DNA from 3 places in the Ensifer sp. 1H6 genome. Region 1 is predicted to be linked to each of the others. Evidence: riboswitches for the same ligand, from Rfam matches in the RefSeq annotation. Region 1 holds a riboswitch; each other region holds the start of a gene.
The links. A riboswitch is a leader RNA that binds a small molecule or an ion and turns the genes downstream of it on or off. The one in region 1 is predicted to bind cobalamin.
Positions count from the first base shown of each region.

Region 2: another riboswitch for cobalamin. It lies ahead of BKP54_RS33570 (CbtB-domain containing protein); the one in region 1 lies ahead of metE (5-methyltetrahydropteroyltriglutamate--homocysteine S-methyltransferase).
Region 3: another riboswitch for cobalamin. It lies ahead of cobU (bifunctional adenosylcobinamide kinase/adenosylcobinamide-phosphate guanylyltransferase); the one in region 1 lies ahead of metE (5-methyltetrahydropteroyltriglutamate--homocysteine S-methyltransferase).

Region 1 is NZ_MOAI01000009.1:101,140-108,821, forward strand. Features, by position in the region: gene BKP54_RS35050 (hypothetical protein) at 397-1,068, shown strand; gene metE (5-methyltetrahydropteroyltriglutamate--homocysteine S-methyltransferase) at 1,247-3,601, opposite strand; cobalamin riboswitch at 3,699-3,919, opposite strand; gene BKP54_RS12975 (LysR substrate-binding domain-containing protein) at 4,382-5,326, shown strand; gene BKP54_RS12980 (aspartate/glutamate racemase family protein) at 5,284-6,021, opposite strand; gene BKP54_RS12985 (ABC transporter permease) at 6,027-6,848, opposite strand; partial or broken gene BKP54_RS12990 (ABC transporter permease) at 6,850-7,680, opposite strand.
Region 2 is NZ_MOAI01000055.1:15,989-23,670, forward strand. Features, by position in the region: gene BKP54_RS33550 (DUF1194 domain-containing protein) at 1-526, opposite strand, end outside; gene BKP54_RS33555 (glucoamylase family protein) at 687-1,997, shown strand; gene BKP54_RS33560 ((2Fe-2S)-binding protein) at 2,164-2,856, shown strand; gene BKP54_RS33565 (CbtA family protein) at 2,932-3,726, opposite strand; gene BKP54_RS33570 (CbtB-domain containing protein) at 3,924-4,100, opposite strand; cobalamin riboswitch at 4,143-4,412, opposite strand; gene BKP54_RS33575 (TetR/AcrR family transcriptional regulator) at 4,411-5,103, opposite strand; gene BKP54_RS33580 (NAD(P)H-binding protein) at 5,207-6,037, shown strand; gene BKP54_RS33585 (anthrone oxygenase family protein) at 6,034-6,513, shown strand; gene BKP54_RS33590 (SDR family oxidoreductase) at 6,560-7,357, opposite strand; gene BKP54_RS33595 (SRPBCC family protein) at 7,468-7,682, opposite strand, start outside.
Region 3 is NZ_MOAI01000032.1:26,238-33,919, reverse strand. Features, by position in the region: gene BKP54_RS28400 (cobyric acid synthase) at 10-1,467, shown strand; gene BKP54_RS28395 (class I SAM-dependent methyltransferase) at 1,592-2,215, shown strand; gene BKP54_RS28390 (adenylate/guanylate cyclase domain-containing protein) at 2,241-4,469, opposite strand; cobalamin riboswitch at 4,779-5,185, shown strand; gene cobU (bifunctional adenosylcobinamide kinase/adenosylcobinamide-phosphate guanylyltransferase) at 5,323-5,847, shown strand; gene cobW (cobalamin biosynthesis protein CobW) at 5,851-6,915, shown strand; partial or broken gene cobN (cobaltochelatase subunit CobN) at 6,987-7,682, shown strand, end outside.

The DNA.
Region 1 (7,682 bases):
GAGGCGGACAATATTTTTTCGGGTGTGGATAGCGGGGAGTAAACGACAAGTGTCGGCGAAGCCTGTGGATGGCGGCACACTCATCTCGTGAGTGCCGCCAGTTGGGAACGTGACCGTGCCATTCAGATCGTGAGCGCCGGTCGAAGCTTTTGCGGCCCAGGACTTGATATTCACAGGGCCCGCGATGGGTCCGCGCCATCGGTGCGATCTTACCGGCATCAGGTGTGGCACGATGTTGGCGTTCGAAGCGAGCTGGGGAGATAAGGTTGTGTTAGTCTCCGCGCTCTCGCTTCGGGTGCGGTCAGGTGCTATGGCGAGTGCGGGCAGACGATCGTGAAGTGTAGGGCATGCGCTTCCTGGCGTTCAAGGCTGGCCCCAGCTTGTAGGGTTTGTTCTGTGACTGAAAGAAGCATCGTCAGGCAATATTTCTTTTTGGCCGGGCTGGCTGTTGTGTGCAGCATTCCTGCTCCCGCTTACGCCTCTCAAAATAATGACTTTTTTGGCCCAATGCGTGGTGAAGTCTTACATTTTGTACCCTTTCCAGAGTATATTGGAATTGGTCTAAGTGGCGGATCATTAAATCAAAGAGACGTGGCATTCTCTGTCATAAAATTGCTAGCCGTTGCGGCGAGAGTTGATACGAGACCAGAAACGAAACTTGGGAAGAGTTCAATTAGTATAATTTTTGAAAATAAAATTATTGTCAGCGGGAAAATAGACTATAAAAAATTGGCCTCGTTCCATTTCGATGGGGATGTCAAGAGTATTTTGGATGGTTCTGCGAATGCCGGTTCTGGCGACTGCGCATCCTATATCAATTTCTCAGAGGACGGACTATTCGATAGAGGGCTCGTTATAGCGAACGATGATGTAAGAGAATTGGAGCTAGCGACTTGTGTTGCCGATGCGCAAGCTCACGTGTTTGGAGTCAGCACGCGAAGTTCTAACAACAAGGATTTTTCCCGCTTCCTGACAAGGATAATGAATCTTGTTGAACAGAAGTGGAAGTGCCTCGACGCAGGGATAACGGAAGCAACGTGCAAGTTTGTGGATGGACCGGGCGAGTAAATAGAGGCGACGCCGTCGAGGTGTAATTTGCTTGAGATATCGGCATGGCTCGATGGCGGGTTCATAATGCCTCTGAGGTAGCCTTCGATCAAATTTCATTGCCCGTTTGTCCAAGGCTGCACCCAGGTGGCAGGCGCCGGGGGTTCCCCCGGCGCCGTCTCGATAGTGCTGTCGCCCATCATGCGTTTGCGGCTTCTCGCCGGGCGGCAGCAAAGGATCGCCGCAGCGCTTGCGCCGCCTGCACCATGTTGACGAGTGCCGGGCGAACTTCCTCCCACCGCCTTGTTTTCAGACCACAATCCGGATTGACCCAGATCTGCGCCGGCGTCAGACCGTCGGTCGCCTGTTCGATCAGATGCACCATCTCGTTGACAGTGGGTACCCGCGGCGAGTGGATGTCGTAGACGCCGGGGCCGATCTCGTTCGGATAGGCCTGATCGATAAAGGCGCCGAGCAACTCCATCTTCGAGCGCGAGGTTTCGATGGAGATGACATCGGCATCCATTGCCGCAATCGCCGCCATGATGTCGTTGAACTCCGAGTAGCACATGTGGGTGTGGATCTGGGTTTCGTCACCGACGCCGGAGGCGCTGATGCGGAAGCACCCGACCGCCCAGTCGAGATAGGCCTTTCGATCGGCCTGTCTCAGTGGCAGTCCCTCGCGCAGCGCCGGTTCGTCGATCTGGATCACGGCGATACCGGCCGTTTCCAGGTCGGTGACTTCGTCGCGCAGCGCCAGTGCGATCTGCCGGCATACGATCGACCGGGGCAGGTCGTCGCGCACGAACGACCATTGCAGCATCGTCACCGGGCCGGTGAGCATGCCCTTCATCGGCTTGTCCGTCAGCGACTGCGCATAGGTTGCCCAATCGACCGTCATCGGGTTCGGGCGCGAGACATCGCCGAAGATGATCGGCGGGCGTACGTAGCGCGAGCCGTAGCTCTGCACCCAACCGCTCTGAGTGAACCCATAGCCGGAGAGCTGCTCGCCGAAATACTGCACCATGTCGTTGCGCTCGAATTCGCCGTGCACCAGCACCTCGATGCCGATTTCCTCCTGCCAGCGCACGGCCTTCTCCGTCTCCTGGCGCAGGTAGGCGAGGTAGTCGACATAGCTGAGCTCGCCCTTGGCATGCAGCGATCGTGCCTGGCGCACCTCTGACGTCTGCGGGAAGGAGCCGATCGTCGTCGTCGGGAAGAGCGGCAGTGCCAGCCTGTCTTCGTGCCGGCGCCGGCGCGTTGCAAAACTCGATTGACGGCGGCTGTCTGCTGCCGTCAGGTTCTTCAAGCGTCCGGCAACGAGTGGATCGTGGACCTTGAGCGAGGTCAGCCGTGCCTCGACCGCAGCAATCGATTTTGCAAAGACCTGCTCGGGATTGGCCAGGCCCGGCTCGAATGCGCGGGCAAGCAGGCTGAGTTCGTCCAGCTTCTGCAGGGCGAAGGCAAGCCAGGAGCCGAGCTCCGGATCGAGCGCTCGTTCGAGATCGAGGTCGATTGGCACGTGCAGCAGCGAGCACGACGGTGCAAGCTCGATGCGATCGCGGCCATGCGCCTCGATCAACGGCTGCAGCCGGCGGAAGAGGCCGGCAAGATCGGTACGCCACACATTGCGGCCATCGACGACGCCGAGCGACAGCACAAGCTGTGCCGGTACCGTCTGAAGTAGCAAGTCGAGCTGTTGCGGCGCCCGCACGAGGTCGACATGCAGCCCGGCAACCGGCAGCGAAAGGGCTGTCGGCATGTTGTCACTGACCGCGCCGAAATAGGTCGCGAGCATGATTTTCAACTGCGGAAGTTCCGAGGCGAACGTCTGGTAGGTCAGCGCCAGCGCCTGGCGTTCCCGCTCAGTGAGATCGAGCACCAGGCATGGCTCGTCGATCTGCACCCATTCGACGCCGGCTTCCCCAAGCTCGGTGAGAAGCTTCGTATAAACAGGCAGCAGCCGCTCGATCAGATTGATGGTGTCGAATCCGCCGGCAAGCGCCTTGCCCAGTTTCAGGAAGGTGACGGGGCCGAGGACGACAGGGCGGGTGACATGCCCGAGCGCCTTGGCTTCGAGGAAGGCGTCAAGCGGCGCATTGCGCGTCAGCTCGAAGCGCTGATCCTCCGCGAATTCCGGAACCATGTAGTGGTAGTTCGTGTCGAACCACTTGGTCATCTCCAGCGCCTGGTTGCCCCCGTCGGGCCCGCCATGCGTGCAACCGGACGCGCAGGCGGCAGTCGTCGAACCGCGCGCCATGGCGAAATAGGCGTCGAGGTCGACCGGGCCGCCCTTCCAGCCATAGGCCGGTGGCACCGCACCAACCAGCACTGATGTGTCGAGAACCTGGTCGTAAAGCGAGAAGTCGTTCGATGGAATGATCTGGATCCCACGCGCCTTTTGCGCGGCCCAGTTTTCGGCCCGCAGCCTGGCGGCGACGTCGAGCAGGTCCTGTCTCTCGATCTTGCCGGCCCAATAGCGCTCCAGCGCGAACTTCAGTTCACGGTGGCTGCCGATACGTGGAAAGCCGAGATTGGCTGTCTTGATGGTCATTTCCTTACCCCGAAGGTTGTGGGCAAGGCTTTGAATGCGACGCATCCACGACCGAGACTGGCTCGCTCGTCAAGGCGACACATCGGACACCCCGCCCGTGGACGTTATCTATCGCGGCAGGTCTCCTGGCTTGCGGGTCAACACGAACCGTCCCGTCTTCCCGAGGCGTCTCCCTCAGTGACATCATTGGACGACCGCTCGCCGCTTACAGTTGCGGGGGCAGCTCCGGCATGAGCGCCTTGCGGCGCCGCACCGAATTCCCTCTTAGCTCCGGCCTGTCGTCAGACGAGCCGCAGAACCACGATTGTTCGACAATGCCCCGCAAAGTCGACGGCGTCAATCGTATAAAGAAATGTTTATGTCTTTATTTTCTCCATTCGGCCGAGGTCGAAAGTTTGTCGCAAGGGCGGCGACGCGACTTCATCATTTGGCGTCTGCGGCGAAAGGGCACCGCCCGGATCAGAGCCCGCTACGTGCTGCCACGGATCAGCAACATCGCCCGCGCGCGCCCGGATGCTGTCATTGTCTCGCGTCAGGCCGATGTCCCTCAGTTGGAACTCGCTGAATGTATCGATGGTCGTCGTGGCGTCGGCAGCTCTCTTGGCCGAAGTCCAGACGTGGAGGATGATCGATCGCAGTGCGCTAAGCATTGCTAACCCCTTCAGTTCTGTGGTGATGTGTTCGCGAGAAAATTGAGGATTTTGGTGGTTTCGCGCAAAGCGATTTCTCGCATGCTGCCATAAAGAATGCTTATCTCACTTCATGAGCAAGATTCCCCCCATGAGTGCGGTGCGCGCGTTCGAGGCCGCAGCCAGGCACTTGAGTTTCACCCGCGCGGCGCAGGAGCTCGGCATGACGCAAGCCGCTGTCAGCTATCAAATCCGACTGCTGGAGGACCGCACCGGCACGCCGCTGTTTGTCCGTCTGCCACGGGAAGTGCGCTTGACGGCTGCCGGACGGCAGCTTGCGCCGAAGGTGACCGAGGCGCTCGATCTACTGGGTACGGCGTTCTCCGAGATTGCCGACAAGACCGAGCATCACCTGCACATCTCGGTACTGCCAACCGTCGTCTCAAGTTGGCTTGGTTCCAGGCTCGCCTCGTTTCAGACAGCCCATCCAAACATCAGCATTCGCGTGCACATGTCCACGGAGCTGATCGACTTCAAGCGCGATGCGATTGATCTCGTGGTGCGCAGCGGCAACGGCGACTGGTCGGGCAATGAAGTGTTTCCTCTTTTCCCGATCGAATACATGCCCGTCTGTACGCCGACGTTCCTGGAAAAACATCAGCTGAAGGATCCGGCCGACGTTCTCACGGTGAGGCGCTTCGGCAACGCCAGCTGGTGGCGGCGCTGGATGACCGAAGCGGGCGTGGAACCGCCGGCCAGCAATGGCACTGAGCTGATCTTCGACGTCCAGGCAATGGATGTGGCCACCACATTGCTCGATCATGGCATTGCCATGGTCGTCTCCACCTTTGTGATTGAGGAGCTTCGCAGCGGAAAACTCGTCCGGCCGTTCAACCATGTGGTCAGGGATGGCCGTGCCTATTGGCTGGTCTATCCGCAAAGCCACCGGCGGCAGAACAAGATCCAGGTGTTTCGCGAGTGGATCATTGCCGAAGCCGCCACATCGAACGCGCAGCTGGCCGCCGTGGCCGGAGAGCTTCCCTCGGTACGGTCTCAAGCCGAGATCGGTGCGAGCGCGCTCATAAGACCTGAATAGGATTTGCTGAGCGGCGGAGCATAGGAGCCGCGCTTGCTGGTCGTCAGTCCTTGCGACACCAACGCCTCGGCCTGCTTGACGGCTGCCGATACGCCATCAATGACCGGAACGCCGTATTCGGCTTGAAGTGCGCGCGCAAGATCGGCCATCCCGGCGCAGCCAAGCACGATCGCCTCGGCGCCGTCCTCAACGAGCGCCAGCTCGATTTCGCATCGCAGCTTCGCCAACGCGGGCGAAGCCTTGTCCTCAAGCTGCAGCACCGGGATGTCCGCAGCGCGAACCTTCGTCCGGGCACTCATCCCATAGCGTATGACCAGGTTCTCGATAAGCACACGCGACCGCTCGAGTGTGGTCACGACGGTGAAACGCTGAGCAAGCATGGCGGCCGTCGCCACAGCGGATTCGCAAAGCCCGACCACGGGGATGCGGGCAAGCGCGCGGGCTGCTTCCAGACCAGTATCGTCGAAGCATGCGATGACGGCGGCGTTGGCGCCTGCCGCTTCGCCGTCCCGGATTTCGGTGAGCACGCCCGGAAGCGCGATCGCGCCATCATAGTGGCCTTCGATCGAAGCCGGTCCGGACTTGGACGTCCTCGCGATGATCTCCGTGTTCGGGCCCGCGACGGCGCGGGCTGCGGCCGCCGCCTTCTCGGTCATGGATAGGGTGGTGTTCGGATTGACGATCAGAATGCGCATCGAACCTAGCTCATTTTTACCTGCCGCCGACGAAGCGTCAGAATGACGGCAAGCGCGACGAGGATGGTGGTGAAGGAGAAGAGCGTCGTGACCGTGCCCAGCGCGTAAAGCACCGGCGTCGTCACATTGGTGGTCATTCCGTAGATTTCCAATGGCAGGGTGTTGTAGCTGCCCGAGGTCATCAGTGTACGGGCGAACTCGTCGTAGGAAAGGGTGAAGCCGAAGAGGCCGACCCCGATCAGGCTCGGCGCTATCATCGGCAGCACCACATGCCGAAACGTCTGCCACGGGGTGGCGCCGAGATCGCGGGCCGCCTCTTCATAGGCCGGCGAAAAGCGGTTGAAGACGGCAAACATGATCAAGACGCCAAAGGGTAGGGTCCAGGTAAGATGTGCGCCGAAGCCGGAGGAATACCAGGCGGGCTTCAGGCCAAACTGCTGGAAGACGACACCGATCCCGAGCGAGATGATGATCGAGGGCACGACCAGGCTGGCAACGGTCAGGTAGAAGAGGGCCGTCGCCCCCTTGAAGCGGTGGCGAAAGGCAAGGCCGGCGAGGAGCGCCACGACGACGTTGACCACCATCACCATCAGTCCCAGCGTGAATGAGCGGCGGAAGGACGCGCCGAAGTCGCCGACCGCCTGTTTCTCGAAGAGATTGTAGAACCAGTGCAGCGAAAGTCCGTTCAACGGAAATGTGAGACCGCCATTCGGCCCCTGAAAGGACAGGATCAGCACCGCCGACAACGGCCCGTAGAGAAACAGCACGAACAGGGCGAAGAAGCCCGCGAGCAGGTAGAATTCAAGGGTGCGCCGCTCATGGTTCATCTCAGAGTTCCTTTCGGATATCAACGACCCGAAGGATCGCGGCGACCATCAGGAGCACGACGATCAGCAGCACTACCGCATTGGCGGCCGCAGCCGGATATTGCAGCAGTGACATCTGGTTCTTCATCATCAGCGCGACCGAAGCGCTCTGTCCGCCCGACATAACTTGAACCGTCGAGAAGTCGGCCATGACGAGGGTGACGACGAAGATCGAGCCGATGGCGATGCCGGGCTTGGCGAGTGGCAGGATGACGTTCCAGAGCACTTGCCGGCCGCTGGCGCCGCAGTCGCGCGCCGCTTCGATCAGCGAACGGTCAATGCGCATCAGCGTGTTGAAGATCGGCGTCACCATGAAGAGCGTATTGAGGTGAACCATGGCAAGCACGACAGCAAAATCGGAATAGAGCAGCCACTCGATCGGTTGCGTAATGATGCCGAGGTCGATCAGCGTCGAATTGACGAGGCCATTGCGTCCAAGCACCGGGATCCAGGAGATCATGCGGATGATGTTGGAGGTTAGAAACGGCACGGTGCAGATGAGGAAGAGCACCATCTGCATGGTCGTCGTGCGCACGTGGAATGCGAGGAAATAGGCGACCCAGAAGCCGATCAAGAGTGTGAGGCACCAGACGAGGGCGGTGAATTTCAACGTGTTGAGATAGGTCTTCCACGTCACCCACGAACCGAGCGTGTCGACATAGTTCATGGTCAGGAAGTCCGGATAAAGCCCGGCAAAGTCGTAGTCCCAGAAGCTGACGACAAGAACCGTCAGGATCGGCAGCACGAAGAAGAACCCGAGAATGAGGATGAGCGGCAGCGCCTGCAGATAGGCGC
Region 2 (7,682 bases), on a different contig from region 1:
TCGCCAGGCCATTGATGATGATGCCGCGGGCAATGGCGATGTCGCGGGCGGGAATGACCGGTGGGCCGATATTGTTGGGTCCGTCGCCAGACACGTCGATGATGCGGCGCATGCCGGCAAAGGCGTTGGAGTCGATCAGCGCTGTGCCGTAAGTGAGCGCGTTGGAGATCGAGGTGCCGCGGCGGGTGCCGACGGGGCGGGCCTCGATCAGCGCGGCAAAGGCGTCCGCTTCGGCGGCGTTGGAGATCACCTGCCAGGCAACGACGGAGGATTCGTTGACGGTGCCGGCCCATTCGAAATAGCCAAGGGCGATCCGGCCATAGCGACCGCTCGTTACCGCATTGAGGAAGTCGGAATGGCGCAGCGCCTGCACGTAGCCGGCGCGCTGGACGCGGGCTTCGTCCAGATCCATCGAGCCGGACATGTCGACGGCCAGCACCAGTTCGACATCGACGTCGGTGTGCGCGGCGGTCGATTGGGTCGGGCCACCAGTCAGGGAAAGGATCAACGCCAGCATGGTTAACATCGCTTCAACCCGTCATTGCGAGCCGCGTCATCTCAGGAAATGTAGCACAGGATTGGCTTATCGCGACTGTTTGGGGTTGGCTGACCTTCAATAAAAGGTGATATCGACAGGGTTTACTGCCGATCGATACCGTGCCGACGGGCCTGCATGAGCTGAGGATATGCTTCAACAGACACGGAATACGGAGCGTTTTCAGGTCGATAGGCTGCAGTCCGCCGCTTTCGACTATTTCCTGCGCTATAGCGATGCCGGCACCGGGCTTGTCGCCGATACGTCGCTTCCCGACGCGCCCTCAAGCATCGCTGCCACCGGTTTCGGGCTTTCCTGCTACCCTGTTGGCGTCGAGCGCGGCTGGATCGGGCGCGGCGAAGCGGCCGGCCGGGTGCTGATGACCCTGCGGTTTCTGGCGCAAAGCCGGCAGGGGAGCGATGCGCTCGCCACCGGTTATCGCGGCTTCTACTATCACTTTCTCCACATGAAGACCGGCGAGCGGGTGTGGCAGTGCGAGCTTTCCACCATCGATACCGCGCTGCTGATTGCCGGCGTTTTGACCGCAGGCGCCTATTTCTCCGGCGACAGTGCGGGGGAGCGGGAAATCCGCGCGCTTGCGGATAAGCTCTATGCCCGGGTGGATTGGCGCTGGGCGCTCGGCCGTGGCGAGATACTGACGATGGGCTGGCGACCGCCCGGGCGGTTTCTTAAGTATCGATGGCAGGGCTACAGCGAGGCACTGCTGCTCTACGTGCTCGCGCTCGGCGCGCCGCACCATGCAATCGGCCCGGAGCACTACCGCGAATTCACGGCCGCCTATGCGTGGACCACGGTCGACGGTGCGCCGCATCTGCAGGCCGCGCCTTTGTTCGTCCATCTCTTTCCGCAAGCCTGGTTGGACCTTCGCGGCATTGGCGATGCGCCGATGCGTGACGAGGCGACTGATTATTTCGACAATACCTGCCGGGCGATCGCGCTGCAGCGAGCCCATGCCGAGCGCAATCCCGGCGATTTCGCCGGTTACGGCGGGGATATGTGGGGCCTCAGCGCCTGCGGTGGACCGGCGGGGCGGCAGCGGCTTGTCGATGGGCGTTGGCAGCGGATGCTCGGCTATGCGGCGCGCGGCGCGCCCGGTGGTCCTGACGATGGCACGCTGGCACCTTGGGCACCGGTTGCCTGTCTGCCTTTCGCTGCCGATGCGTCGCAGTCGGCACTCGCCGAGCTCGAGAACTGTTACCCGGACATTCTGTGCGAGAGCCGGTTTCCCGGCGGGTTCAATCCGAGCCTGCCCGGTGTGGGCCCGGAGGGTTGGGTCGACGACCGCGTGGTCGGGCTTGACCAGGGGCTTGTCGTGATGATGATCGAGAATGCCAGAAACGGTTTCGTCTGGGAGCTGACGCGCAGCATTCCGGCCATACGGCGCGGATTGCAGCGGGCGGATTTTCGCGGCGGCTGGCTTGAGACCAGGGAGACGGCATGAGCTTGGGCCACGAGCGGCAGGACGAGCGCCCGGCGGAGGACGAGGCGGACGCGGCGTTGCGCCAGAGCGCCCTTGGCGTTCTCGCGCACCTGCAGTCGTCTTTCCCCGAAGTGGGCTTTTCGCTCGGGGCGCCGGCGACGTATTTCTTCCCGAGGCGCGGTTCTGGGTGGAGGAGGGCGTCGGGCTTGAAGACAGCCTTGCCTATCAGGATCGCTTTGCCGAGGGCATGGACGACAAGATCCGCGCCGCCCATCTGATTGCCTTTTACAGCAACCAGCTCACGCTCGCGCTTGGCGGCCTCTATCTCGGTGGGGGCATCGTGGCAGCCGTTCGCGGCCTTCGCTTCGAAGAATTTTCGCGGGCCTATGGCGAACGGCTTGTCGCGGCCAAGCGGTTTCATTTCAGCCTTGCCTTGCCCGCAGCCGGGGATCATGCCCCGGCGACTGCGGACGTCTTCGGCGAAACCTTCGCTGCGCATCTGGCGCCGATCGTCGTCATGTTGAAGCGTCGCACCGGCCTGTCCTCGGGCGCGCAATGGCGGCTTGCGGCGGATTCGCTTGCCGGTGGGTTCCTGGAGATCGGCCGCGTCCTCGGCGACGAGGAGACCGCGATGGCGAGGGCGCTGGCGATCGTCAAGCGCGCGGGTACGTCGCTATTTTCCGACAAGCTCCGTTACGAGGACATCGTGATCGAGATCGGCGGCAATCATGCGCTGTCGCGCACCTATCGCCTGCGCGGCGGCTGCTGTCTCTATTATCGAACGGAAGGTGGCAGCTTCTGCGACAGTTGCGTGATGCTGGCGCCGGACGACCGCCGCGCGCGGTTGCAGGCGCATCTGCTGGCATTGCAGGCGCGCTGAGACATCTCGACGACAAAGCCCCTGATATCGGCGATATCAGGGGCTCCGGGTTGATGGCGAAATCTGGCCGGTCTGTTACGCCTTGGCGAAACGATCGTTGATGAAGCCCGACACGACGCCGAGAACAATCCAGAACGCGAGCGTGGTGGCAAGGGCTGCCACGGCGAATTCAGCGCCGAGCACGGCCGGCACATTGCTGGAGATGTCCGACGGTTGCGGCGCGCCATAGACATGCGGTGCCGCGATCAGCACGAGGCCGATGATCTTGGCGGCGATCTCTTGCCGCAAGACCAGCAGATAGAGACCGGCGGCAGACAACAGCACGGTTGCACCCCACCAGACCTGGCGGTCGCCGAGTTCCGCGGCCGGGAAGCCCGGCAGTTCCGGCGGCAGACCGATTGCCGGCAGCATGTGCACGGCAAGCCAGCCGCAGGCGCCCCAGAGCGCGCCGTTCCTGAGCGTGATCGGGTAGCCGATGACGAGGCTGACGCCGGCGAGCAGCAGCGCGAAGCCGGAGCCGGTCACCAGATTGGCGATCAGCGTGCCGGAAAAGCGGCTCATGCCGAACATGATGCCGCCTTCCTCGTGTTCGCCCTCATGGGCGTAGGCAGGCGTGATCGGCGACAGGGCGTCAAGCAAAGCGCCAATCGGCGAAACCGCCTTCAGCGACGAATGCTGGTCGTGGTTTGCTGCGGCCGGATCGGCCGTTCCCGGCTGAACGGCTGGTTGTTCGCCGGCGGCCGGTGCCTCGCCTTCGAATTCTTCCGCGTGCAGGATCAGCGGTACGACGCGCAGTTCCTGGGCGCCGGTCATGAAGACACCGGCAATCAATCCAGCCACGATCGCGGCCAGAAGCGTTCTGACAATCATTTTCGATATCCCTCGATATCGGCGCGCCATGCATCTGGCAGGCAGCGCCGTGTCCCACTGGCAAATATGCGAACGGCTCCGTCCGGCAGATCTTCAATCTGCATCAGACGCGAGCAAACGCGTCCGGCTGTCTGCCGGAAGCGTTTTTGTCCGCAGCTATGTCGATGCGGAACGCAAGTCGCGTCCCGGAACATCGCTTAGTGGCAGGGGAAGCCATAGGAGTGGCGGGTGTCGTGCGCGGTATCGTGCAGCACGGCCGAGTTCGCCAGGCCTGCGCCGAAGACGAGGAAGCCGCCGATGAGGAGCGCGATGATACCTGCGGTCAGACGATCGCTGAGGGAGAGCGGAATGCTCGAAACTGTAGATGTAGCCATGACAACCTCCGTGATGGCGTCGGGATCTTTCCCGGTTTGGGCCCTATGCCCGCATCGACTGGCAGGTTTCCTGGCTCAGGACGTCGGGTGAGATCACCCTGGATTTGCCTCGCCTTCCCAGAGCAAGGGCCGCCCTCTCGCGGTCTTGTCTCCAGTGGCTTCTTCCGGATCGCTCCGGAACGGCGCATTCACGTCGCTCTACAGTCGCGGGGTCGGCCGTGATTTGAATGCCCAGCATGGGTCCATCCGTCACGTTCCCGTTTACTCCCGAAACGCGTTCGCGTTGCGGGAACCAATCGATCCACGATGATTAGGATCGCACCCCGGAGATGTCAATTAGACTTGCGCCGCCGCCCGGTCCATCCGCGACAAAATCACGAAGGATCATGCGTTTATAGGCTTCGACGATCTGGTCGCCCTCTGCTCTGGTGACGGAGACCGCAAGCCGCATCGTGCAATCGCCGAGATGCATGATCAAAAAGGCGGCGCTGTCGATCGTTTCGCGCGGCGTGTCGGGCGCAAACCGAGCCCAGACGTCGGCCAGAAGCTGGCCGCCGGCACGGCTTTGCAAAAGGTCGATCTCGCGCAGCGCCTTGTCGGCCTGCATCGCTGACCAGATGTCGCGCATCACAGGCTCGGCCAGGAACATATCGTAATAGATGTCGAACAGCATGGAGAAGGCGTCACGCAGTTCCGAGATCGACGTCACCTTGGCAAGCTCGGCCCCGATGCATTCATTGCAGACCGCATTGTAGCGCTCGGCCAGCGTGCGCACGATCGCCGCCTTGTCGGGGAAGTACTGGTAGAGGGAGCCGATCGAGATTCCAGCCTTTTCAGCGACTTCGCTCATGCGCATGGCGTCGCTGCCCTTCTCCTGGATGATCGCCGTGGCGCAGGAAAGGATGTGCTCGACGCGCTCGCGGCTGCGCTTCTGGCTGGGCGTGCGGCGCAGCGCCGGCTCGTCGTCAGCGGGGATTGTGGAAGGGCTTGCATCGGGAATCATGAGTAATGCTCACATTTTGACTTGACTCCTAAAATACGAGGATTTATCACATTTGCAAATGTGAGAGATGCTCATGTTTTGCAATCAACCTCAGGAGGAAGCGATGACTGACAAACTCACACTGGTTCTGGGCGGTACGGGCAAGACGGGGCGGCGGGTGGCGGCCCGCCTTGAGGAGCGGGGTATCGCGGTGCGCATCGGCGCCCGTTCGGCATCGCCTTCCTTCGACTGGACGGATGAGGCGACCTGGGCGCCCGTGCTTGAAAATGTCGAGCGCATCTATATCAGCTACCAGCCGGATCTGGCGGTGCCGGGCGCCGTCGAAACCATCCGCAAATTCTCGAGGCTTGCCGTTCGCTCGGGCATCAAGCGGCTGGTGCTTCTGTCGGGGCGCGGCGAGGACGAGGCGGAAGCGGCCGAGCGCGAACTGCAGGCCTCCGGCGCCGACTGGACGATCATCCGGGCAAGCTGGTTCTTCGAGAATTTCAGCGAGGATTTTTTGACCGATTCCGTTCGCAGCGGATCGGTGTTCCTGCCGCCGGATGAGATCACCGAACCCTTCATCAGCACCGACGACATCGCCGACGTGGCAGTTGCAGCCCTTCTGGACGAGGGGCATGTCGGCAAGGTCTATGAGCTGACAGGCCCGCGGCTGATGACCTTTGCCCAGGCCGTGGCCGAGATCGCGACGGCTGCCAACCGCCGGATCGGCTATCAGTCCGTGCCGGTTGCCGACTTCACGGTGCAGTTGCGGGCCGACGGATTGCCTGATGACTATGTCGAACTCATCCGCTATCTCTTCACGTCGGTGCTCGACGGGCGCAATTCGCAAGTGACGTCCGATGTCGAGCGCGTGCTTGGGCGCAAACCGCGCGACTTCGCCGACTATGCCCGGGAGACCGCTGCAACTGGTGTCTGGAGTATCGCCGCATGATCCCGCTGATCCCCGCTCTGGCGTTTGCCGCCGCAATCGGCTCCGGCCTGATGGCCGGGCTGTTCTTCATCTTCTCGGTCTGCATCATGCAGGCTTTGTCGCGGCTGCCGGCGGAGCAGGGGATCGCGGCGATGAACGCCATCAACGTGGTGATCCAGAATCCGCTGTTCCTCAGTACCTTCATGGGCACGGCGCTTCTGGGGCTCGCGCTGGTCGTCGCGGCCTTCATCTGGGGCGGTAACGGCAGCCTGCTGCTGGCGGCCGGCGGCATCGCCTACGTCGCCGGCGTGCTGATCGTCACCATTATCTTCAACGTGCCGATGAACGATGCGCTGGCGGCTGCCACGTCTGGGCAGGCTGCCACCGAAATCTGGCAGCAGCACTACCTGACCGACTGGGTCTGGTGGAACCATGTGCGCACGATTTCCTCGATCGGCGCTCTGGCGCTGTTCATTCTGGGTTTTGCGCGCAGCTGAAGAGAACGACCGACGCGACCCTGTGAAGGTCCGCCGGTCGTTCATTTCAATCAACCAGCGAGCCGCAGGTGAGGTTGGCGATCGCGCCGGTCATGGCGCCCGCCCGGTCCGAGGCGACGAAGGCGGCATAGTCGGCGACCTCGTCGAGCCTCGGGAAACGGCCGAGCAATGTGCCGGACTTTGCCCGACCGTCGAGCATCTCCTCCACAGTGGTATCGAACCGGTCGGCAAACCCTTGAAAGACGGCGCGCGCATGCGAAGCTGGCAGTGCCTCGGGAATGGCATCCGGCCGCAGGCAGATGACGCGGATGCCATGGCTGCCGAGTTCGCCGGCGAGAATGCGCGAGAAGGTCTCGATGGCGCCGCAGGTGGTGCCGTAGCCGAGGAAACCCGAGCCGGACATGCGCGAGCCGGGCGTCGAAAGCGTCAGGATGACACCGCTGCCGTTTCTTTCCATCTGCGCTGCTGCCGCCTTGGCGGTGATGAAGTTGGCGCGGGTATAGGCTGCAATCGGGTGCTCGAACTGTTCCAGCGTCAGCTCAGAAAGCGGCGGGCCCTGAATGTGGGCAAAGCCGACAGCGGTCAGGACCACGTCGATCCTGCCGGTTCGGTCGACAACCGATTGCGCATGCCGCTCGACGGCGGCTTGATCCATCACGTCGAGGACGTCGAACTCCGCCTTTCCACCCGCCGCCCGTATTGCCTTGGCCGTACGATCCAGGGTTTCGGCCGTTCGTCCAACGAGAAAGACACTCGCGCCTTCGCGGGCAAAGGCACGCGCCGCAGCACCGCCGATGGCGCCGCTGCCGCCATAAACAATCGCACTCTTATCCTGAAGCAACATTGTAGCCTCCCTTGATCCTGTTGGGGTGAATGGGCGTGCGGCATGGGCCCCTGGATCGATATCGATCCAAGGGAGAAAACCGTGCAGCAAGTATGATGTGTTAACGGGTACTAGCGCGCAGCGATCTGCCGCGCATATTCCTGTTCGAGCCTAGTATGCTTGTTCCAGAAGCCATGCGAGGTGCGGTCGGAAACCACATCGGCGAGAATGTCGAGATGGGTGTGCCAGCCGGCAGCCACGCTTGCCATCATCTCCTGTGTCGCGATGCGCGAATGGGTGACCACCAGCAGCACTTCTGAGCCCTTGGCCTCCAGATCGAAGCGCA
Region 3 (7,682 bases), on a different contig from region 1:
GGTGGCCGCATGACACGCAAGATCATGCTTCAGGGAACCGGCTCGGATGTCGGAAAATCGGTATTGGTGGCAGGCCTCTGCCGGCTCGCCTCCAATCACGGGTTGAAGGTCAGGCCGTTCAAGCCGCAGAACATGTCGAACAACGCCGCCGTGTCGCATGACGGCGGCGAAATCGGCCGGGCGCAATGGCTGCAGGCGCTAGCCGCCCGCGTGCCGTCTTCGGTGCACATGAACCCGGTGCTCTTGAAGCCGCAGTCGGATGTCGGCAGCCAGATCGTCGTGCAGGGCAAGGTCGCAGGCCAGGCGAAGGGGCGGGAATATCAGGCACTGAAGCCGAAGCTGCTCGGGGCGGTGATGGAAAGCTTCGAGCAGATTTCGGCCGGTGCCGATCTCGTGGTCGTCGAGGGGGCGGGGTCACCTGCCGAAATCAACTTGAGAGCAGGCGACATCGCCAATATGGGTTTTGCGACCCGCGCCGATGTCCCCGTTGTGCTCGTTGGCGACATCGATCGCGGCGGCGTCATCGCCTCGTTGGTCGGCACCCATGCGATCCTGCCCGACGAGGACCGGCGCATGGTGACGGGCTATTTGATCAACAAGTTCCGTGGGGACGTCACGCTGTTCGACGACGGCATCGCCGCGGTCGGCCGCTACACCGGCTGGCCCTGTTTCGGCGTAGTGCCGTGGCTGAAGGCGGCCGGGCGGCTGCCGGCAGAGGATTCGGTCGTGCTCGAAAAGCTGGCCCGCGGCGAGGGGCGGGCGCTCAAGGTTGCCGTTCCGGTGTTGTCGAGAATTGCCAATTTCGACGACCTCGATCCGCTCGCCGCCGAGCCGGAGGTCGATCTCGTCTTCGTCAAACCGGGCAGCCCGATCCCCGCCGATGCCGCTCTCGTCGTCATCCCTGGGTCGAAATCGACCATCGGCGATCTCAAGGATTTCAGGGCGCAGGGTTGGGATGAGGACCTCAAGCGCCATGTGCGGCGCGGTGGCCGGGTGATCGGCATCTGCGGCGGCTACCAGATGCTGGGCGCGCGCGTCACCGACCCTCTCGGCATCGAGGGCAACGAGCGGGAAATCAAGGGACTTGGGCTGCTCGACGTCGAAACGGAAATGGCGCCGGAAAAGACCCTGCGCAACAGCCGTGCCTGGTCGCTGGAACACGACGTGCCGCTCGAAGGCTATGAAATCCATCTCGGCCGCACCACGGGTCCTGACTGCGACCGCCCTTCGATCCGCATCGACGATCGCGCCGATGGCGCCCTTTCGGCCGACGGACGGGTGATGGGAACCTACCTGCATGGGTTGTTTTCCAGCGATGCCTACCGTGCTGCCCTGCTCAAAAGCTTCGGCATCGAAGGCGGCATCGGCAACTACCGCCAGTCGGTCGATGCGGCGCTCGATGACGTCGCCGCGGAGCTCGAGGCGGTGCTTGACCCGACGTGGCTCCATCAACTGCTCGGCAATTGAGGCCCGCCCGCAGCATTTGCAGCACGCGCGCGGGGCGTTAAGATGCGTCGCGGACTGCGTGCCGCAGGCGCCGACACATGCAGACTTCTGACCACGGGATGACCGGCGCAACAGGCGGTTTGCAATGAGTGACGACGAGCGGCGTGCGCATTGGGATGCTGCCTATGCCTCCAAGGACGAGGCGGGCGTCAGCTGGTTCGAAGGCACGCCCGAGGTGTCGCTGCGGCTCATTCACGAGTACGGGCGGGGCTTGCCGGCATCGCTGATCGATATCGGCGGCGGTGCGTCTAGATTGGTCGATCGGCTGCTGGAGGAGGGCGGATGGTCGGTCGCGGTGCTTGACCTGTCTCCAACCGCGCTTGGCGCCGCACGAGCCCGGCTCGGCGCGCGCGGCGAAGCGGTAGAGTGGATCGCCGCCGACGTGACCGACTGGTCGCCTTCGCGGCAATACGATATCTGGCACGACCGCGCCGCGTTTCACTTCCTGACCGGTGCGGCAGAGCGCGCGGCCTATGTCGAACGTCTTTGTGCTGCCGTGAAGCCTTCCGGACACGCCATCATCGCCACCTTTGCGCCGGATGGGCCGAACCGCTGCAGCGGTTTGCCGGTGATGCGCTACGACCCGGCGGCGCTTGCCGAAGTAATCGGGCCGTCCTTCCGGCTGGTCGAAGCGATCAGGCACCAGCATAAGACGCCATGGAATTCAGTGCAGGCTTTTCAGTTCAGCGCGCTGCAGCGGGTACGGTAGCGGTAGCATGGGCGAGCGCAAGGGGCTAGCGGACCTGCGAGAACGTGAACGCCCTGTCGCCGTGGTACCATATGAATTCGTTTTCCTTGCCGCTAAGTCCTCCGGGATTTCGCAGCACCATTCCGCAGAGGTTCGTTGTCTTGAGCCACAGGAAGCAAACCTCGTCCCTGTCAAACTTGACCTCGACATCGGTCATGCGACCAGCGCCGATGGAAGCCCAGCCTCCTGTCAGAGTGGCCACGCCCCCGGTTGAAATGACAGCCTCATGTTCCTCGCCCGAGTCCAGCATGCGTCCATGCAGCCGATGCCCCAGGAATAGTGAGCGGGCTTCGTCGGCTTCCAGTCTGTTCCTGCCTACGAAGTCGGCGTTCATCAAGGTCTCAGGCACGCCGGCCAGGCGCAGTCCCCGGTAGAAGAGCTCGCTATCCGCCAGCTTTGCCAGATCCATGGGCGGGCTGGTCGAGATGGTGGCGGCAGTGCCACCGCGTGCGAGGCGAAGCGCGTTGAAACGAGTGATCGCTGCCTGCGCTTCCGTGTTCCGGCCGAGGTGCGCGTAAGCGGAGGCGAGAAGAAGGAAAGAACCGTCATCCTGAGGATTGAGTTCGATGCTGCGCTTCACCGCAGCCACCGACGCCTCGAAATCCTCCAGGCTGAACTGCGTCAGTCCAAGAACGTAAATGAAGAAGGACGGAGAGTGCGGATCGAGGCGCATGGCCGTACGGATATAGGGCAGGGCCTCCGCTGGGCGGCCGGCGGAGGTCAGCACGAAGGCCGTCAGCGCGTAGCTCCAGGAATCGCCGGGTTCGAGCGCGATCGCTTCCTTGAGTTCGGCGAGCGCATCGGCATGCTGCCAGGCCGCTTCGGACAGGAGAGCGGCCGCCTGATAGGCGAGCGCTGTTTTGTGTTTCTGCGCGGTCCTTAGAAATTGTAGCGCCTTGGCTCTAGCTTCGATCCGCGAGATATCAAGCCGATAATGCCAACGCCACAGGTAGACGCGCGCGTAGACCATGGCGGCGGCGGCATAGGCTCGTCCATAGGCAGGATCGAGCGCAATCGCCTGCTCGAAAAAAGGCACTGCCTTTGCAAAATCTTCGGGGGTCGTGCGCCGGTGATGCTCCCAGCCGCGCAGGAACGCATCGAAGGCCGCCGGGACCGTCGTTTCCTTGCGTCCGAAGGCCATCTGCTCGTCAGGATTCAACCGAAGCGCAAGCGCGTCGGCAATGCCGCGCATCACTTCGTCCTGCAGCGCAAAGACATCGGAAAGTGAACCGTCGAACTTGCCGGCCCAAACGTGGCCGCCGCTGAGAGAATCTATGAGCTGAACATTGATCCGTAGCTGTTCTCCGGCACGCTGCACACTGCCTTCGAGGACGTATCGGACACCGAGTTCCTTGGACACCTGCCTGGGTGTCACCGCCCTGCCCTTGTAGGTGAAGGTCGAGTTACGCGCGATAACGAACAAGCCGGATACCTGAGCCAGCTCGGTGACAAGGCCATCGGTCATGCCATCGGCGAAATACTCCTGCCTGGGATCGTCGCTCACGTTGGCAAACGGAAGCACCGCGATCGACGGCTTGTCCGGCGCGGTCAGATTCGGTGGTTGTATCTGGACCGTTTCCACAGGCGACTCCCAGGGCCGCCACCAGGCCACGCCGGCAGCAGCGCCGAGCACGACAGCAGACGTAACGAGTGCCGCCCAGCGCTTCGCGTGGCGCCCAGCGACCTTTACGCTGCCGGGGCGGGCTTCGTTCAGCCCCAGCCGGTAAGTCCGCACCGGCTTTTCGATATGCTTCAGGCGTTGTTCGCCGAGAAAGACGAAGCCGACATCGAGGTGCTTCTCGACCTGGTCGTAGGCGGTGCCGGAGATGATGATCCCACCCGGTTCGGCGAGGCTCTGCAGGCGCTCGGCAATGATCACTCCATCGCCGTGAATGTCGTCGCCTTCAACGATGACGTCGCCAAGATTGATGCCGATGCGGAATTCCAGTCGACCCTGATCGGAGCCGCGGCTTTCGGATTTCGCGCGCTGAACCTCCACCGCACAACGGACCGCCTCGACGACACTCTGGAACTCGACCAATAACCCGTCGCCCATGGTCTTGATCAACCGCCCGCGATGTGCGGCAATCCTTTGTTCGAACAGGCCGTGCAGATCGGCCTGAAAGCGGGCACACGTACCCTCTTCGTCGGCTTGGGTGAGCAGTCCATAGCCGGAAACGTCGGCAATCATCACGGCGGTGAGCCTGCGTTCCATCTGCCTTCCGGATAATCGAAACGACTTTCGGCTACTCTATCGCAATATCTGACGTTGCTAAAATAAAGTTCAGTTGCCGTGGAGCGTCCGCTCCGACGTCGACTACAGCGCCGCGCGTCTTACTGGACGCGCAAAGGTCGCTGTAACACTTTGAATTGCTGCATGTTTTTATCCTTAGGTCGAATACCATCTAAGGATAAAAACATGCAGGAGTGGCCTTTGCGGCCTGCTGCCGGCAAATTGTCGCGCGCCGCATCTCGACGGGTGGCGTGTCGCACGCGTCGATTGACTTTGCGGCGCCCGCTTCCTAATCATCTGACGTTGGATGGTTTCCCCGGATCGTGGCGATGCGGGGGAATAATTGGGAATGTGACGGATGGACCCAAATCGGGCATCCTTATCGCAGCCGACCCCGCGACTGTAGAACGGTCAGGGTTCGCCATCGGGCTGATAGCCGGCTTCCTTTCGATTGCATGGGGCAATCGAAGGCGGTTTGGAATTCAGCCGGAAAAGCCACTGGCGTGGCTTCGTGATCAGCCGGGTTGGACGCCTCTTCTTCTACGAATCGTCCGCCTTTCACGAAACCAGAAAACGCCGGGAAGGTGAGGCGGGCCGTTCGGGCCCAAGCATCGGTCTTCGCGTGATCACGCGGGGCGCGATGTGGTGGGCTCGTGACGCCGTGAGCCAGGAGACCTGCCGTCCGACAGGGGCATTCCGCCCGAAGGGAAGCCCGCTTCCCACGCCATCACGGAGGTTGTCTTGGCTCATCGATCGTTTCCCGAACGCGCCGTCGGCGCGGTGAAATCCTGTTGCCGCTCGAATTCGCGACCAAGCGCGTGAGGCTGCAACGCACATGAGCATTTCCCATGCCGGGCCGGTTCTGGTCCTCGGCGGTGCCCGTTCCGGCAAATCCAGCTTTTCCGAAAGGCTCGTCGAAGCCTCCGGGCTCGGCATGCACTATGTCGCGACCGGCCGTGCCTGGGACGACGAGATGCGCGAGCGCATCGACCATCACCGGGCAAGGCGCGGCGAAGGCTGGACGACGCATGAAGAGCCGCTCGACCTCGTTTCGCTGCTGACGCGCATCGATGACGAGAACCGCGTGGTGCTCGTCGACTGCCTGACGCTGTGGGTCACCAACCTGATGATGGAAGGGCGCGACATGGCGGCAGAGTTCGCGGCCCTTGCCGCTTTCCTGCCGGAGGCGCGGGCGCGCCTCATCCTTGTTTCCAACGAAGTCGGCCTCGGCATCGTGCCCGAGAACCGCATGGTCCGCGATTTCCGCGACCATGCCGGCCGGCTTCACCAGATCGTTGCGGAGAAATCCGCGGAAGTTTACTTTGTCGCGGCCGGATTGCCGCTGAAAATGAAGGGTTGATCCATGACCACTGCCAGAGCCAACCAGGGCAAGATCCCGGCGACCGTCATCACCGGCTTCCTCGGTGCCGGCAAGACGACGATGATCCGCAATCTGCTGCAGAACGCCGATGGCAAGCGCATTGCGCTCATCATCAACGAGTTCGGCGATCTCGGCGTCGACGGCGACGTGCTGAAGGGCTGCGGCGCAGAAGCCTGCTCGGAAGACGATATCATTGAGCTTACCAATGGCTGCATCTGCTGCACGGTTGCCGATGATTTCATCCCGACCATGACCAAGCTGCTCGAGCGCGAAAATCGTCCTGACCATATCATCATTGAAACCTCGGGCCTCGCTTTGCCGCAGCCGCTGATCGCCGCCTTCAACTGGCCTGATATCCGCAGCGAAGTCACCGTCGATGGCGTCGTCACCGTGGTCGACAGTGCCGCCGTTGCCGCCGGCCGTTTTGCCGACGACCATGACAAGGTCGATGCGTTGCGTGTCGAGGACGACAATCTCGACCACGAAAGCCCGATCGAGGAACTGTTCGAGGACCAGTTGACCGCCGCCGACCTGATCGTGCTCAACAAGACCGATCTGATCGACGCCTCCGGCCTCAAGGCCGTGCGCGACGAGGTCGCTTCGCGCACTAACCGCAAGCCAACAATGATCGAGGCGAAGAACGGCGAAGTTGCCGCTGCCATCCTGCTCGGCCTCGGCGTCGGCACGGAAAGCGATATCGCCAACCGCAAGTCTCACCACGAGATGGAACATGAGGCCGGCGAGGAGCACTCTCATGACGAGTTCGACAGCTTCGTCGTCGAGCTCGGCGCGATTGCCGATCCGGCAGGTTTCATCGATCGCCTCAAGGGCGTGATATCAGAGCATGACGTGCTGCGCCTCAAGGGCTTTGCCGACGTGCCCGGCAAGCCGATGCGCCTGCTGATCCAGGCCGTTGGCGCCCGCATCGACCAGTATTACGACCGTGCCTGGGCGGCTGGCGAGAAGCGCGGTACGCGCCTCGTCGTCATCGGCCTGCACGACATGGACGAAGCTGCGGTGCGCGCCGCCATCACCGCACTCGCCTAACTCCTTGAAGCAACGCAATTCCAGGAAAGCCATTTCACGCTTTTCCTGGAATTGCTCGAACGGACAGAAACATGCATCTGCTTCTCGCCCAGAAAGGAACGATCGCCGACGGCAACGAGGCGATCGACCTGGGGCAAACGCCGGCCGACGTGCTTTTCCTGTCGGCGCCGACACCGAGCTTTCGTCGATCGCGGCGGCCCATGGCCGGCGCGACGGGGAGCTGAGCCTGCGCATCGCCAGCCTGATGAACCTGATGCACCCGATGTCGGTCGACACCTATGTCGAGCGCACGGCAAGGCATGCAAAACTCATCGTGGTCAGGCCGCTCGGTGGCGCCAGCTATTTCCGTTATGTGCTGGAAGCATTGCATGCCGCCGCCGTCACCCACCGCTTCCAGATCGCGGTGCTGCCCGGCGACGACAAGCCCGATCCCGGCCTCGAGCCGTTTTCGACCGTTGAGGCCGACGACCGCCAGCGCCTCTGGGCCTATTTCACCGAGGGCGGCGCTGACAATGCCGGCCTGTTCCTCGACTACGCCGAGGCGTTGATCTCAGACGCGGAAAAGCCGCAGCCGGCAAAACCGCTGCTCAAGGCCGGCATCTGGTGGCCGGGCGCGGGCGTCATCGGCGTCAGCGAATGGAAGGCACGTGTCCAAGAGCGGATGGTCGCGGGGGAGGGATTCGAACCCCCGGCAGTCGGGATCTGCTTTTATCGCGCCCTGGTCCAGAGCGGCGAGACCCGGCCGGTCGAAGCGCTGATCGAGGCGC